Regions from separate parts of the Exiguobacterium sp. K1 genome, predicted to be linked through region 2. Evidence: riboswitches for the same ligand, from Rfam matches in the RefSeq annotation. Region 2 holds a riboswitch; the other holds the start of a gene.
What was found. Region 2 has a riboswitch for thiamine pyrophosphate ahead of tenI (thiazole tautomerase TenI). Riboswitches for the same ligand answer to the same signal wherever they lie in the genome.
Positions count from the first base shown of each region.

Region 1 (7,718 bases), on a different contig from region 2:
TGAACTTCTTTTGTCGTAAAGTATTCGACTTGATCGGCATCGGAAATCTTTCCGGTCAATAATTTCGGTAAGGCCTGTAAGGCATCAAAGAAACCAAGCTGTTTCACGATGAAGACATGTAACAGTCCATCATCCACACGGGCATCCTTTGCGAATGATTCGAAACCACCAACAGAATTAGTCAAGGAAATGATCAGAAGAGGCGTTTCACCGTCAAACGATTTTTCTGCCGCCGTCAGGCGAATCGGATAGGGGCTGTGATCCTTAAAGGCTTTTAATCCTTCGATGAAGTAGGCGACGGAACCGAGTGATGTTTTTTGTTCGACACTGACTTCTTCGACCGCTTCAGCGATTAACCCGACCGCGATGACGTTCATGAAATAATGATCATCATATTTTCCGATATCGAGTGAACGGGAAGGGGCATCCTCTAAGACGCTGATCGCCTCCTCGGGTTCCGTCGGGATGTGTAAGGCACGCGCTAAATCATTGACCGTCCCGAGAGGCACTATTCCGAGTGTCGGACGATGCTCCTGTTCCGCGATACCAGTGATGACTTCATTCACTGTGCCATCCCCGCCCATGGCGACGACAGCGTCATAGTGGCCGAGTGCAGCTTGTGTTGCGAATTCAGTTGCATCGAGTTCTTTTTCCGTGAAGCGTACATCGACTTCCGTAAATCGTTGAGCCAATGTTCCTTCCGCGAGTTCCGCATGTTTTTTACCGAGTTCTTTACCGGACGACGGATTGATGATGAGCATGACTTTTGACACGAATGATTCCTCCTTTAATTCTACCTGTTCCTATTTTCCCAAGATTGCATAAACATAATCCTGGACAGAAAAAAACCTTGGACATGACTTCTGTCGATGTCCAAGGCAATCCTGAAATTAACGGCGAGCGATTGATGGTGGGGATGCTTCTCCTGCTGCCGGACGAACGATTTCTTCTTCGTCCCAACACTCTGTATTTTCGATACCGAGAGCTTTCGCCGAGAAAACAGGATCAAGTCCTTTTTTCCGTTGTTCCTGGTAATCGTTGATGACTTTCAGCGCGATGCCACCTAAAAGTGAGATGGCTGTCAAGTTGATCAAGGTCATACCGGCCATGAAGAGGTCGGCAAAACTCCAGACCATTCCGAGACTGAGAACAGATCCGATGAAAACGAAAGCCATTGTCGCAATCCGGAATCCGAAGACGGCAGCCGGACTGTTTTTGATGAATTCAATGTTCGTTTCGCCGTAGTAATAACTGCCGACAATGGAACTGAAGGCAAACAGGAAAACACAGACTGCGATGAAAGCCGGGGCAACAGCTCCAAGCTGTTCGCCTAAAGCATTTTGTAACATCGCAATTCCTTCACCGTTTCCGGCAGCATAGCTGTCACTCAACAAGACGATGGCAGCAGTTGCTGTACAGACGATCAGTGTATCGAGGAAAACACCCAGTGTCTGGAGGAACCCTTGTTTTGCAGGGTGCGAGACTTCAGCCGCAGCAGCAGCATTTGGTGCTGAACCCATTCCGGCCTCGTTCGAGAAGAGACCCCGTTTAACACCAAGTGAGATAGCTGCTCCGACAGATCCGCCGACGGCTTGTTCGATGCCGAATGCGCTCTTGAGAATCATCATGAAGACAGCAGGGAGTTCTGTGAAGTTCGTGACGACAACGAAGAGGGCAGCGATTAGATAAAGACCCGCCATGATCGGGACAACGACAGCAGAGAATTTCGCAACGCGGTGAACACCGCCGAAGATGACGAGTCCTGTCAAGACGACGAGAATACCGCCGATGACCGCTTTGTTGATCCCGAAGGCATTGTCAAAGGCAGCTGCGATCGTATTCGATTGAACCGAGTTGAAAATCAGGCCAAACGTGACGGCAATCAAGATGGCGAAAACAACGCCGAGAGCACGGTTTTTCAATCCTTTTTCGATGTAGTAGGCTGGTCCGCCGCGGTAAGCGTTGGTTTTACTGTCGCGGACTTTGTAGACCTGAGCGAGCGTGCTTTCAATCAAAGCCGTTGCTCCACCGAGCAAAGCGACCATCCACATCCAGAAGACGGCACCGGGACCGCCGAGCGTGATGGCAATCGTAACGCCGGCTAAATTACCTGTTCCGATCCGGGTAGCGGCACCGATGAAGAACGATTGCAGTGAAGTGATGCTTTCTCCTTCATCATCCGTTGTTTTCTCATTTTTATCGAGTGTGACGCGGAACATTTCTTTTAAGTACCGGAACTGAATGAATTTTGTCCGGATGGTGAAGTAGATGCCGACGCCGATTAATGCCGCGATTAAAACATAGGACCATAATAAGTTGTTGGCAAAATCGACTCCTGATTGTACTGCTTGCTGAAAGGCATCCATCTGAAAAATTCCTCCTCATGTATTGTGGTAAAATGGCTATAAGCTAAATTATACGAATTTTCAGATAATTATCAAGAGAAATTTTAAAACTTTTTTTCGGCAACTAATCGAATTAATTATTTAGAATGTAAAAGGAGAACTTGATTCAGAATGAGAAAAAAAGACCTGTCGATGATTACGACAGGTCAAAACAGGGTGATATATGGTTAGAGAATCATTCTACGGCAAGGAATTGTTCGTACAGTTCGTCAATCTTTTGAACCAGCTCTTCCCGACTGGTAGAAAGTTTCATCAATGCTTCGTAATCGCTTGTCTGTTCCAGTCGTGACTCCAGAAGAAAAAGCTCCTGCTCTGCCTGCTGGATGGTCTCTTCGAGTTGCCGGGAGGTTTGCATCGGAATCATCGAAGGTGCCGGTTGAGGTGATTTTTTATTTAAAGAAAGTTGTGTCGGTTCAGCGGCAGAGGGCGCGACAGTTCGTTTGCTTACCGCATACGCATATGGGCCGTGATACAGTGTCGGTGTTTGTCCGAGCCAAAGTGTTTTCGTAAACAGCCGATTTAAAAAGTAGCGGTCATGCGAAACAGCGATCAGCGTTCCGTTAAACGATTCAAGCGCCTCTTCGAGGGCATCCCGTGATTCGATGTCGAGATGGTTCGTCGGTTCATCAAGGATCAAGACGTTTAATTCCGAGTTGACAAGGATTGCGAGCATCAGCCGCATACGCTCGCCTCCGCTTAAAGCGGTCACAGGTAAAAAGACACGGGGTCCAAAAAATAAAAACTGGGCGAGCCGTTTACGGGCTGTCCCTTCATCACATACGATGTTTGACCGGAAGACATCGATTAACCGTTGATCGTCAGGAAAGTCGATGTGTTGGGATAAATAGCCGATTTTGACCGAAGGACCTTGGGAGATGAGACCGCTCGTCGGTTGAATATGACCTAACAACAATTGCAACAGAGTCGTTTTCCCACTTCCATTGGCACCGACGATGGCCAAGCGATCCTTGGCAACGATATCGACGGTTAAGGAGTGAAACAACGGTGACTCGGTGAAGGAAACGCCGACGTCCTCCAGACGATAGACCGTCCGGCTTGTTTTACCTTGTGCCGTAAACGTAAGATCCGGTGTCTCGGCCTCAAGCTTCGGACGTTTGATCCGTTCGATTCGATCCAGCGCACGTTCCATTGATTTTGCTTTCCGGAACAGCTTTTCGCTTGGGGGAGAAGCTTCATTGGCCCACTGCCGGAGACGGCGGATCGCGTCCTTCATTTGCTTGATCTTTTTTTGCTGTTCCTGATAGGCATGGAATTGTTCAAGTAAAAGACGTTCTTTTTCCGTCATGTAGTACGTATAGTTTCCATGGTAGAGCCGGACTTCACCATCTTCGAGTTCGGCGATGCTCGTCACGACCGTATCAAGAAAGACGCGGTCGTGAGACACGAGTAAGACGGCGCCGGCATAGTGTGCTAAAAATGACTCGAGCCATTCGACGGCGTCCAGATCGAGATGGTTAGTCGGTTCGTCAAGAATCAACAAGTCAGGTTCACTTAACAGCATCCGTCCGAGACAGATTTTTGTTTGTTCACCGCCGCTGAGCTGATCGAACGGACGATCAAGTAACGGATGAAGCCGTAAACCGTTAATCATCCGGTCGACTTTAGACTCCAGTAAATAGCCGCCTTGCCGCTCGAATGCTTCGGTCACCTTCGTATAATGTGCAAGCAATGACTCGAGTTGATCGATTTTCGTTGCCATCTCTTGTTCGAGCCGGTGCAACGATTGCCGTAAGTCGAGTAAAGGGGCGAACGCGGTCCAGAGGACGTCATGACCGGTCATGTGAGGATCGAATACCGGCAATTGTTCCAAATAACCGATGGATAGCCCGCTTTTTTGGTAGATGGTTCCGGTGTCAGGTGAATCAAGCCGGGCCAGTAAACGCAGGAAAGTCGTTTTCCCGCTCCCGTTACGTCCGATCAAGCCGATGCGGTCATGTGACTGGATAAAGAGGGACACATCCGTTAAAATATCGTCGCCTCCGAATTGTTTGGACAGGTGTTGGATGTCGCAGATCATCATATGAATTTTCCTCTCTGACGCATCAAAAAAAGGAGAGCGCAAACAGCACTCTCCTTCACCAGTGGAAGATGCGCTTTGCTTTATTTTTCAAGTATAGAGTTCTTCAAAAAAGGACAGACTAGTCCCTTAGAACGCCATTCCATGAAAAATCGCGCGCAACAGATACAGTTGTTCCATCAACCAATGCTTACACGCAGCAAAACCCATCTTTCCACACCACCTTTTCTCATTCGATGACTCTATTTTACCATGCCACCGGGAATGAAAGGAAGAGCAGATTATTTAAATAAACCGGCGATGGAATTAAAGAAGGCACTTAAACCGTCAAACAGTTTGGCAAAAAATCCTTTTGTTTCTTCCGATGTCGCAAAGGACTGGATGTTTTGTCCGGCATCCTTCAGTCCCGTCTCAATCTGTCCCCAGTTAAGATCAGCTTTTTCCATTTGGTTAAACAGACCGGTCAAGCGCTCCATTTGGGCATCGGACAGATTGATATTGTTGTTTTGAATGACTTGGACGATGACATTCTCGATTTCGACTTTCGTCTCCGGTTTTTGCTTCGCGATTTCGGCTTTGATTTCGTTCATCAAGTCGGCGACTTTATCCGTCCCGACGGTTTTTCCGACATCTGATGTGACCGATAATTCTTGTTGGGCTAAATCTTTCCGTTCATCCGTCAGTTTGATACCGGTCTCACTTGACGTTTGATCATAGGCTTTCATGATACCGGTCAAGGCAGATGTACCGGTTACTTTATAAGGGGAAGTAATCGTAATGTCGGCATCGGTCACACCGGCCGTGACCAGCGCATTCAAATACATGTCTTTTGTGACCCACGTGATATTTTCGGTTGCGACGGACAGACCGTCGCCTTTTTCAGCCAATTCGATCTTGGCGGAGGAATACATATTGCCGCCGCGCTGGGACTGGGGAATGTTTTTCCCGAGATATTTTTCCTCATCGGCAGAAGTCGCGATGATCGGAGTGATGCCTTCCGGTGCATTGAGGCGGGACAAGACCCATGCTTTATCCTTTGCTCCGAGTGATTCTCCGAGTGTGATGATCGTTTTGTCGACGACCTGCTCGGCAGATGCGGCAGTAGGCAGTAATAACGTCGTGGCAAGTAATGCCGAAGCAGTCCATGTGATGGTTTTATTCATTGTCAAATTCCTCCGTAAGTTAAGTATCAGGTACTAATTTCAGTCTAATCGACCGGTGACGGAAGAGAATCGGTCTCAAGAACGAGCCGACATCGACCTTCCGTCATGTTCATTGTACAAAAAAACAATGGAAAGAAGGGGAGCATGTTCAGGATTGAATGAAATCATGTTACACTTGAAACAAATCGAATAGCGACCACTAGGGGAGTCAGTAGGCTGACTGAGACGACGGAGACGTGCGGACCCTTTGAACCTGATTAAGTTTGGACTTACGGAGGGAAGTGGCGTGACGGATCCTCTTTTTATGGTCTTTTCACGTCATGCCTGACATCAGGTGTGGCGTTTTTTTGATTACAAAAGGGGGAAGAAATATGAAATTCAGTGAAGAAATCCGGCAAGCAGCAAGACCGTACTGGGACAGCAGTTTTACGCATCCGTTCGTAACCGGTCTTGCAGACGGAACATTGCCGGAAGGGAAATTCCGGCATTACGTGCTGCAAGATGCCTATTACTTAAAACATTTCGCAAAAATTCAGGCACGTGCCGCTTCCAAGGCACAGGAATTCGCGACGATTGCGGAACTCGCGGAACATGCGACATCGACCTATGCTGCAGAACTGAGCCTGCACCAGTCGTTTTTTGAACCGCTTGGAATTTCGGACGAAACATTAGCCCGATTCGAGCCGGCCCCGACCGCATACGCCTATATTTCACATATGCATCATGCAAGCGAAGGGACGCTCGGGGAGACGATTGCTGCCATCTTGCCGTGTTACTGGCTCTATTATGAGATCGGACAACAATTACAGACCGCTGCACCGGCTTCACCGATTTATCAACAATGGATTGCGACGTACAGTTCGGATTGGTTCGAGCGGGTGGTCTTTGAGCAGATCGACCGTTTGAATGAGCTGGCAACGCAAGCAAGTGATCAAGAACGTACCCGGATGAAGCAGCATTTCGTCAGAAGCTGTTATTACGAATTGATGTTTTGGGAAATGGGCTGGATAGAAGAGACATTTGAAAAAAGCCTGGCACAGATTATTACAACGACATCATTGAAATAAGACGAGACAACGTAAAAACACCGGATTCGCTTGTTGGCGGATCCGGTGTTTTCTATGGAAAAGATAAATCAGCTGTGGCGTTCAATCAAATCCGCGAGGCGTTGTTTCACCAGCGACGGATTTGTTAACTCCTGATTGGATAAGGAAAGTTTTGTCATCGTTTCGTCCGTACCCGCCATTTCGCTGAACAAAGAGCCGAGGCTGTGGGCACGACGGTCGATTTGAAGAACGATGTCGATGCCGGACCGGTCCTGCAACAAGATGACTTCGATTTCATCCAGTTTATGGGCATAATGCGTGCCGCGGGCAGAATATTCGAGTTCCTGCGCAATCGGTAAGTCTTTTCGGAAGCGGCCCGGTAATTTTTCTGTATCCGCTTTTTTCAAGCGGAATCCGAGATCTTCTATTGCTTCAAGAATGACGGATTGATAGTCGTTTGCCTTGACGACGACCGCATCATGATCGGACGGGTCGACCGCTTGCGCGATATCGAGACCGGTCTCGATCCAGGATTTCGATTGACTGACGGAGAGTGGTGTATTAAAAGGAACTTGCAGCGTGAACGGAATTTCGCGTTCGACACCGGCTTCGATGGTAAAAGGTGCTTCATTTAACGCAAACCGATCCAGTGTGAATGTCGTGAACGTTTTGCTGTCCCCAACCTCCTGTTTGTACTGGGTGTTGAAGGCAAGATAAATCCGTGCGATTTCCTGATCGACGTTACCGCCTTTGATATGGACGATTCCTTGAATCGTACCGCCGGGTTCGCAGTGTTCTTGCTCGAGGCGTGTGTCGACCGTTGCGGCACCGATACCGATTTGGGAAAGGATTTTTTTAAACATGTTATGTTCCTCCTTAAATTAAGTATGACGACTGAAAAGAAAGCTGACTTGCTTGTCGAACACGGATGAATTTGCTACAGTTTCGAAAGACCAAACAAAAAAGGACGGGACGATACGTGGAACTACATCAATTAAAAGACTTGCTCACGGAAAAACTGCAGGCGACTTCACTCATACACGCGACGATTAGCGGTCCGCGTCTG
Region 1 is NZ_JAOTIT010000003.1:275,886-283,603, forward strand. Features, by position in the region: gene N7U64_RS09030 (diacylglycerol kinase family lipid kinase) at 1-773, opposite strand, end outside; gene N7U64_RS09035 (alanine/glycine:cation symporter family protein) at 891-2,366, opposite strand; gene abc-f (ribosomal protection-like ABC-F family protein) at 2,581-4,446, opposite strand; gene N7U64_RS09045 (DUF1002 domain-containing protein) at 4,725-5,606, opposite strand; TPP riboswitch at 5,798-5,903, shown strand; gene tenA (thiaminase II) at 5,978-6,673, shown strand; gene N7U64_RS09055 (sporulation protein) at 6,742-7,515, opposite strand; gene N7U64_RS09060 (SAM-dependent methyltransferase) at 7,632-7,718, shown strand, end outside.
Region 1: it holds a riboswitch for thiamine pyrophosphate, as region 2 does, so the genes downstream of both, tenA (thiaminase II) here and tenI (thiazole tautomerase TenI) in region 2, are expected to answer to the same signal.

Region 2 (7,718 bases):
ACTAAAACGAGCAGAAACTACGCTCAATGAACTTGTCTTGAACTAGCGAACAACTTTAATAACTCCAAAAAAACGCAATCCGAAGCTCTCAAGGAGTTCCGGATTGCGTTTTTTAATCTTACTGATACGATTTGATGATGATATCCTGTTTCGCATAGTAACTCCACGTCAGGTCCTGCGATTCGACCTTTTTCGTTGTCACGGCAACGAATTTATTTTTACCGGTATAGATTCCGACGAAGTTCGGTGCTTTCGCCTTTTTCGCCTGGACGAACAATAGGTCACCTGGGACGGCTTTTTTGAGTGTGACGGTTTTGAGTGGCATTGCGGCTTGTTTCGCAATCGTCCGTTCGAGTTTCAGATCACTTTTTTGATACACATATTGCGTGAAGCCGGACGCGTCAAATCCTTTTGTTGTTGTTCCGCCTTCTTTATAGGGTGTTCCGATCAAAGACGTCGCGAGTTTTGTAATCGCGGCTTTCTTTTTCGCAAGTGCTTTTTCCGATAATGGTTTTGGTGTCTCGGCTTTAGTCGGTGTTGCAGCAAATGTCGCGATCGGACTGACCGTCGCTGTCAATAAGAGGGCAGTTAATGGAATGGCATAATACGATTTCATAATAAAATCTCCTTTTACATAAGTGGGATGAAAAACTATCTTTACCGTATCATGCCGATTGGAAAATAAAGCAACAAATCAGATACGTTCACCTAACAGTCTTGTAAGGTTCGGTCTGAGTCTCCGGTACAAAAAGACGCCTGTTCCAAGCGCCTCACGAGAGGACACTCTGGAAACAGGCGTTTTTTAAGAACGTTGATCGAGCCGGTGACTGACGGCTGTCAACGCGGCGGCGAGTAAGGCGACGGCACCTCCGACAAGGGCGATGTTCATCATCGGACCATTCGCATAGACGAGCCCGCCGAGTGCGGAACCGAAGGCAATCCCGACGTTACTTGCGACCGGCATCAGCGAAGCAGCAAGCCCTTTCGCTTCCGGATTAAACTTTTCTGCCAGGTCGATCAGATAAATTTGCGTCGACGTCGTCAATAAAATCGACATCAAGGACATCAAGGCAATGTTGATCAGGCCAAGCGATACCGACGCTGTCGTCACGTATAGAGTAGCGAGGACGATCGCCTGAACGATGAAGACGAACCGGAGACGGCCGATCGGATTCCGACTGGCGATTTTACCGGCCAAGATGTTACTGAAGATCGAGACGACACCGTAAGCGAGTAAAATCGGACTGATCCAGGCCGACGGCAAATTCAGTTCCAACTCAAGCACGGGCACGAGATACGTATAGACGACGTATGTCGCACCGAATCCGAATGACGGAATGAAAAAGGCGATCATGATCCGTGGATTGGCGAGTAAACTGAGCTGTTCGCGGATCGAACCGGATGATTCCGATTGCTGGACCGGAACGACTTTCAAGACAGCAAGCAGAGCGACGACACCAAGACTGCTCGTCAGCCAAAACGTGGCAGCGTAACCGGCATGTTGTCCGATGAATGTACCGATCGGCACACCGAGGACGTTTGCCATCGTGAATCCACCGAAGATGAAGGAGACAGCGACGCCGCGTTTCGCGATCGGCACACTGTCACTTGCGACGACCATTGCCAGTGAAATCAGGACACCCGTCAGCACAGCCGTCACGATTCGTGACAACAGCAACAGTTCATAATTCGGTGCAATCCCGCTGCAGATATTCAAAATGATCCAGACGAAAATCAGACTGAGCATTAACTTCCGCCGTTCGAGGTGTCCGGTCAAGGACATCGTAATCGGTGTTCCGATGGCGAAGGCGATCGCAAAGGCGGAGACGAGTGTCCCGGCTTTTGCAATCGTGATGTTCAGACCGTCCGCAATTTCAGATAAAATACCGACGATGACGAATTCGCTTGTTCCAAGGACAAACGTCAACATGGATAACGTCGCGATTAACAGCCAGTCGGCTTGACTCAAACGAGTCGATGATGATGACATAAATAATTCCCCACTTCTGGCGCCTGTGCGCAAAAAAACTATCGTTTATCAGAATAGCATGATTTAACAAGGGCGGAAACCGGATTTGCCTGACACAGAAAAAGAAGCATTATTGTGAATAGACAGTCAATTTCACCTGTCACAGATTCGGGTATACTAACAGAGTAGGAAACATCACTTAAATCAGAAAAGGACGTGATCTTGATGCAAGCAACAGTCACTTGGAATCACAAGATGGGTTTTAGCGGGGAGACCGAATCCGGACATCACTTAGCGATGGATGCCGCGCCGGAAAACGGCGGAGACAATCAAGCACCCCGGCCGACAGAGCTCCTGCTTCACGCCGTTGCCGGTTGTACCGGCATCGATATCGTCTCAATTTTAGAAAAGATGCGTTTGACGCTGACGTCATTTGAAATGGATATCGAAGGTGAACGGGCGGATGATCATCCCCGGCGTTTCACGACGATTTCGATTCATTACCGGCTCGAAGGTGATTTACCGGAAGATAAAGTCCGCCGGGCGATTGCCTTATCCAAAGACAAATACTGCTCGGTCTCACAATCGCTGAATGCAGAAATTGAAGTCTATTATTCGATCAACGGTGTCCGGAACGAGGAACCGATTTGAAGCGGATTGTTCCTGTTCTGTTGGCAAGTATCCTCCTCGCCGGTTGCGCCGACGAGCCCGCAAAACCGGCTGCACCGGAACCGAAGCCGGCGAAGAAAACAAAGCCGCCGCAAGCGGACCGGCCTTCTGCCGCTGAACGGGCGGAAAAACAACTGAAAGAGACCATCTCGAAGATGTCGACAGCGGAAAAAGTTGATCAGTTGCTGTACATCGGCGTGACGGGAACAGCTCTGACGCAAGCGGACCGTCAATTACTGCAGAATCATGCACTCGGTGGTGTCCTGCTGCTTGGCGGCAATATCACCTCGACCGATCAATTGAAAACCTTTACGACAGCAATTACCAAAGCGCAAACGACGGACGAAAAAGCGTTCCTCGGTTTTGATGAAGAAGGTGGACGCGTCAGCCGGGTCCCGGATGCGCAACTGAAATTATCACCGAGCCTGTCGTTCGGTCAGAAAAATGATCCTGCTTTGATGAAGGAAGTCGGACGGACGCTCGGTTTGATTTCCCGTTTTTACGGCTTTAATATGGACTTTGCTCCGGTCCTTGACGTCAACAGTAATCCGGCGAATCCGATCATCGGTGATCGATCGCTCAGTGCGGATCCGGAACAAGTGGCCCGGCTGGGTGTCCCGTTGATGCAGGGGATGAAAGAAGAAGACGTCGTTCCGGTCGTCAAACATTTTCCGGGACACGGCGACACGACCGTCGATTCCCATGTCGGTCTGCCGCGGGTCGATGCGACGAAAGCGGAACTCGAACAGACGGAACTCGTCCCGTTCAAACGGGCGATTAAAGAAGGGGCCGAAATGGTGATGGTCGCGCATATTCTGTTCCCGGCTCTCGACAAATCCCGTCCGTCTTCGTTGTCAAAACCGGTCATGTCCGGTATCTTACGGGATGAACTGAAGTTTGACGGGGTCATCATCACGGATGATCTGGTGATGGGCGCGATTACGGAACGATACGGTCTGGCTCAGGCGGTAAGCCTTGCGCTCGAAAACGGTGCCGACATGGCGATGTTTTCGTCGCCCGGCGCCTACACGTCCGTTCACAAGGAAATCATGGTGCGGATCAAACAAGGAAAATTGTCGAGAGCCGATCTCGATCAGAAAGTGGAACGGGTTCTACGCTTGAAACAAACGTATGACTTGTCTCAAACGAAACGCGTCGGCGATTATGAACGCTTGATCGAGCAGGTCAAAGCGGTCGAATCGGACATGCGACGTTAATCAAGGGTAGAACAAACCGGACTACCCATGGTAAACTACAGGCGTACCACATAAATCAATACCTACACTAGGGGAGTCTCGCAGCAGACTGAGACGGAAGTATCCGGACCCTTTGAACCTGATCTAGTTCGTACTAGCGGAGGGAAGTGGATTCCGATCAATCATAGAGGAAGCGACGACTGTCGCCCTTTTTTGTAGGACCACTCCATCAGTTCATGGGGTGGTCCTTTTTCGTGTAGAAAGGGGGGAAATGATGAATCGGTTACATCTGATGACAACCGGTCAACAGGGCCGGGAAACGCTGGAACGCACGTTACCGGAACTCGCAACGCACGTCGACCAGATTCATCTGCGGGAACCGCACTGGTCCGCACAGGAGTTGGTGACCTGCATTGAATTATTAATGAAACGCGGGGTGCCGGCGGAACGATTAATCGTCCATGACCGGCTTGACGTCGCTCTCGTCACCGGCATCGGAATTCAACTGACGACACGCAGTATTCCGGTCGATCGTGTCCGGCGCCGTTTTCCGGAACTGCGGATCGGTCAATCGGTCCATTCGCTGATGGAAGCGGCAGCAGCAGAACAAGCCGGTGCGGATTACGTGATGTACGGTCATATTTTTGAAACCGGGTCAAAACCAGGGGTACCGCCGCGGGGACTGCATGCCTTAAAACATATCGTCGACCAGACTACGATTCCGGTCATTGCGATCGGCGGCATCAATCCGGCCAACGTTCGGGATGCCCTTGCGACCGGCTGTTCGGGCGTTGCCGTCTTGTCGGGGATTCTCAGGCAAGCGATTCCGCTTAAAGCAGCTGACCGGTTCCGGGAGGTGATGCAACGATGACACGACCGGATGTCTTAATTATCGGGGCTGGGATCATCGGTCTGACGCTCGGCTATGAGTTGCTCAAACGCGGACAAACTGTCCGGTTACTTGACCAGTCGACAGCCGGGCAAGGGGCGACACGGGCAGCGGCAGGGATGCTTGCGACAGACGAGGAACTGCCGGAATCGTTACACGAACTGGCGGCGCTCAGCCGGACGCTCTATCCGACATTGGTCAGGAAATTGTCGGACGAGACGGGTCTCGGGAGTGGTTATCTGGAACAGCCGTTTTGCCTGCAACGAGGAAATCAATCCTTGACGCTCGAACAAGTCGGACAGATCGATTCGCGATTAATGACGCAGGCTTTACGGAGAGCGATTGAACGACGGGGTGGAGTCATTGAGGAAGACACATCTGTTTCGCAGCTCGTTCGGGACGAACAGCGGATCATCGGCGCCGAGACGAACCGAGGTCTACGGACAGGCAGACAAATCATTGTCGCCAGTGGTCGTGGATCGGAAGCTGTATTACGCACGCTCGGCATCACGATCGACACAAGTCCGGTCAAGGGGGAGTGTCTGTCCGTTCGCCTCATGACCGGACGCCTCGACCGGACGCTGTTTAATGAACAGGTGTACCTCGTTCCGAAAGCAGACGGACGAATCATCATCGGAGCGACGGAACGGCCCGGGGATGAATCGACGACCGTCCGTCTCGACAGCATTCGTTTGTTAGTAAATCAAGCGATCAGGCTCTATCCGCCGCTTGCGGAAGCTGTGTTCGTCGAAGCGTGGGCCGGCGTCCGACCGCAAACCGGTGACGGTCTGCCGTATCTTGGACCGGTGGACGGCATCGACGGATTATTCGTCGCAACTGGTCATCACCGGCATGGCATCCTACTGGCACCGGCGACGGCAACTGTGTTGGCCGATTGCATCATGGGGAAAAAACCGAAAGCGATGCTAGGTGCTTTTAGTCACCAGCGACAGGGGGAGAACACGAAGTGAACATTCGTTTAAATGGAAAAGACTACGCATTGACCGAAGAAATAACGACGTTACACGACTTATTGCAACAGCTGGCGATTGACGGAAAAATCGTCATCATCGAGCAGAACCGGCAGATCATCGACCGGTGCCGTTATCCGGACACGACCGTTCAGCCCGGAGATGTCATTGAAATCGTTCATTTTGTAGGAGGAGGATGAATCATGTTAGAAATCGGTGGAAAAACATTTGCTTCACGCTTGTTACTCGGAACGGGGAAGTATCCGGATGCAACGATACAACAACTTGCGGTCGAAGCATCCGGGACGAACATCCTGACGTTTTCAGTCCGACGGCTCGACGTCTTTGCAAAAGGACAGACCGATCCGCTTGCGGCGCTTGATTTAAGCCGCTATGATTTGCTGCCGAACACGGCAGGGGCGAAAACAGCAGAAGAAGCGGTCCGTCTCGCACGACTTGCCCGCGCGTCCGGGATGTGCGATATGGTCAAAGTCGAAGTGATCGGGTGCGATAAGACGTTGTTGCCGGATCCGATTGAAACGTTGCGGGCGTCAGAAGAACTGATCAAGGACGGTTTCATCGTCTTACCGTATACATCAGACGATTTATTGCTGGCCCGCCGGCTCGAAGAACTCGGTTGTCATGCCATCATGCCGGCCGCATCACCAATCGGTTCCGGTCAGGGGATTCTGAATCCGCTCGCGCTCAGTTTCATCATCGAACAACTGACAGTCCCGGTCATCGTCGACGCCGGCATCGGTTCACCGGCAGACGTCGCTTACGCGATGGAACTCGGAGCGGATGCTGTCCTGTTGAATTCAGCCGTTGCCCATGCCGGAGATCCCGTTAAGATGGCGCAGGCGATGAAACTGGCGGTCGAAGCGGGACGACTTGGTTTCGAAGCCGGACGGATCGAGAAAAAACGGTATGCGACGGCAAGCAGTCCGATAAGCGGGATCAGCCGGTCATGACGGATCGGTACAGCCGGCAAGTCCGATTTCGTCCGATCGGACAAAAGGGACAGGATCTACTGGCGGATTGTCGTATCGTCATCATCGGTGCCGGTGCACTCGGAACGGCGAATGCCGAGCAGCTTGTCCGGGGAGGGGTCGGGCACGTCACGTTGATTGACCGGGATTATGTCGAGTGGAGCAACCTGCAACGGCAACAACTCTACACGGAACAGGACGTGCAGGATCATTTGCCGAAGACGGTTGCGGCCAAACGCCGGCTCGGCAAAGTCAATTCGATGGTTTCCGTCACGGCAATCGTCGAAGATGTCACACCGGAAAATATTGAACGTCTGGTCCGCGACAGTGATTTGATAATTGATGCGACAGACAACTTCGGTGTCCGGATGCTGATCAATGATGTGGCGTCAAAACGCGGCATTCCCTGGATTTTTGGTGCCTGCGTCGGCAGCTACGGCATGACTTATACGATTCGCCCCGGCCAGACCCCTTGTTTGCATTGTCTACTTGAACATCTGCCGAAACAGCAGGAGACATGCGAGACGTCGGGCGTCATCAGTCCCGTCGTCCAACTGGTCGCGGCGCATCAAGTGACGGAAGCCTTGAAGTATTTGACGGGAGCGGACAACGCCTTACGGAAGACGTTGCTGTCATTCGATGTCTGGGATAATCATCAGAGTCAAATCAACGTCGGTTCTCTCAGACAATCCGCGTGCCCGTCTTGCGGAGAGGATCCGGTCTACCCGTATCTGAATGCACCGACCGTTCAATTCGTGACTTTGTGCGGCCGGGATACGGTTCAAATCCGCGGCGAAGGACCGCGGGATTTAGTCCGGCTTGAACAGGAGCTGACTACACACGGGATCAGCTGTCTCCGGAATCCGTATCTGCTGATGTTCAAGGCGGATGATTACCGGATTACGGCTTTTGCCGACGGACGGATTTTACTGCACGGCGAGCCTGATCCTAGAAAGGCGAAACACATATACGGGACTTACTTTGTGGAAATGTTCACAAATTAGCAAAAGAATTTTTTTAATACATGTTTTAGAT
Region 2 is NZ_JAOTIT010000007.1:65,056-72,773, reverse strand. Features, by position in the region: gene N7U64_RS13470 (hypothetical protein) at 1-46, shown strand, start outside; gene N7U64_RS13465 (C40 family peptidase) at 119-616, opposite strand; gene N7U64_RS13460 (MFS transporter) at 803-1,990, opposite strand; gene N7U64_RS13455 (OsmC family protein) at 2,195-2,620, shown strand; gene nagZ (beta-N-acetylhexosaminidase) at 2,617-3,855, shown strand; TPP riboswitch at 3,915-4,017, shown strand; gene tenI (thiazole tautomerase TenI) at 4,109-4,705, shown strand; gene N7U64_RS13440 (NAD(P)/FAD-dependent oxidoreductase) at 4,702-5,694, shown strand; gene thiS (sulfur carrier protein ThiS) at 5,691-5,894, shown strand; gene N7U64_RS13430 (thiazole synthase) at 5,898-6,665, shown strand; gene N7U64_RS13425 (thiazole biosynthesis adenylyltransferase ThiF) at 6,662-7,687, shown strand.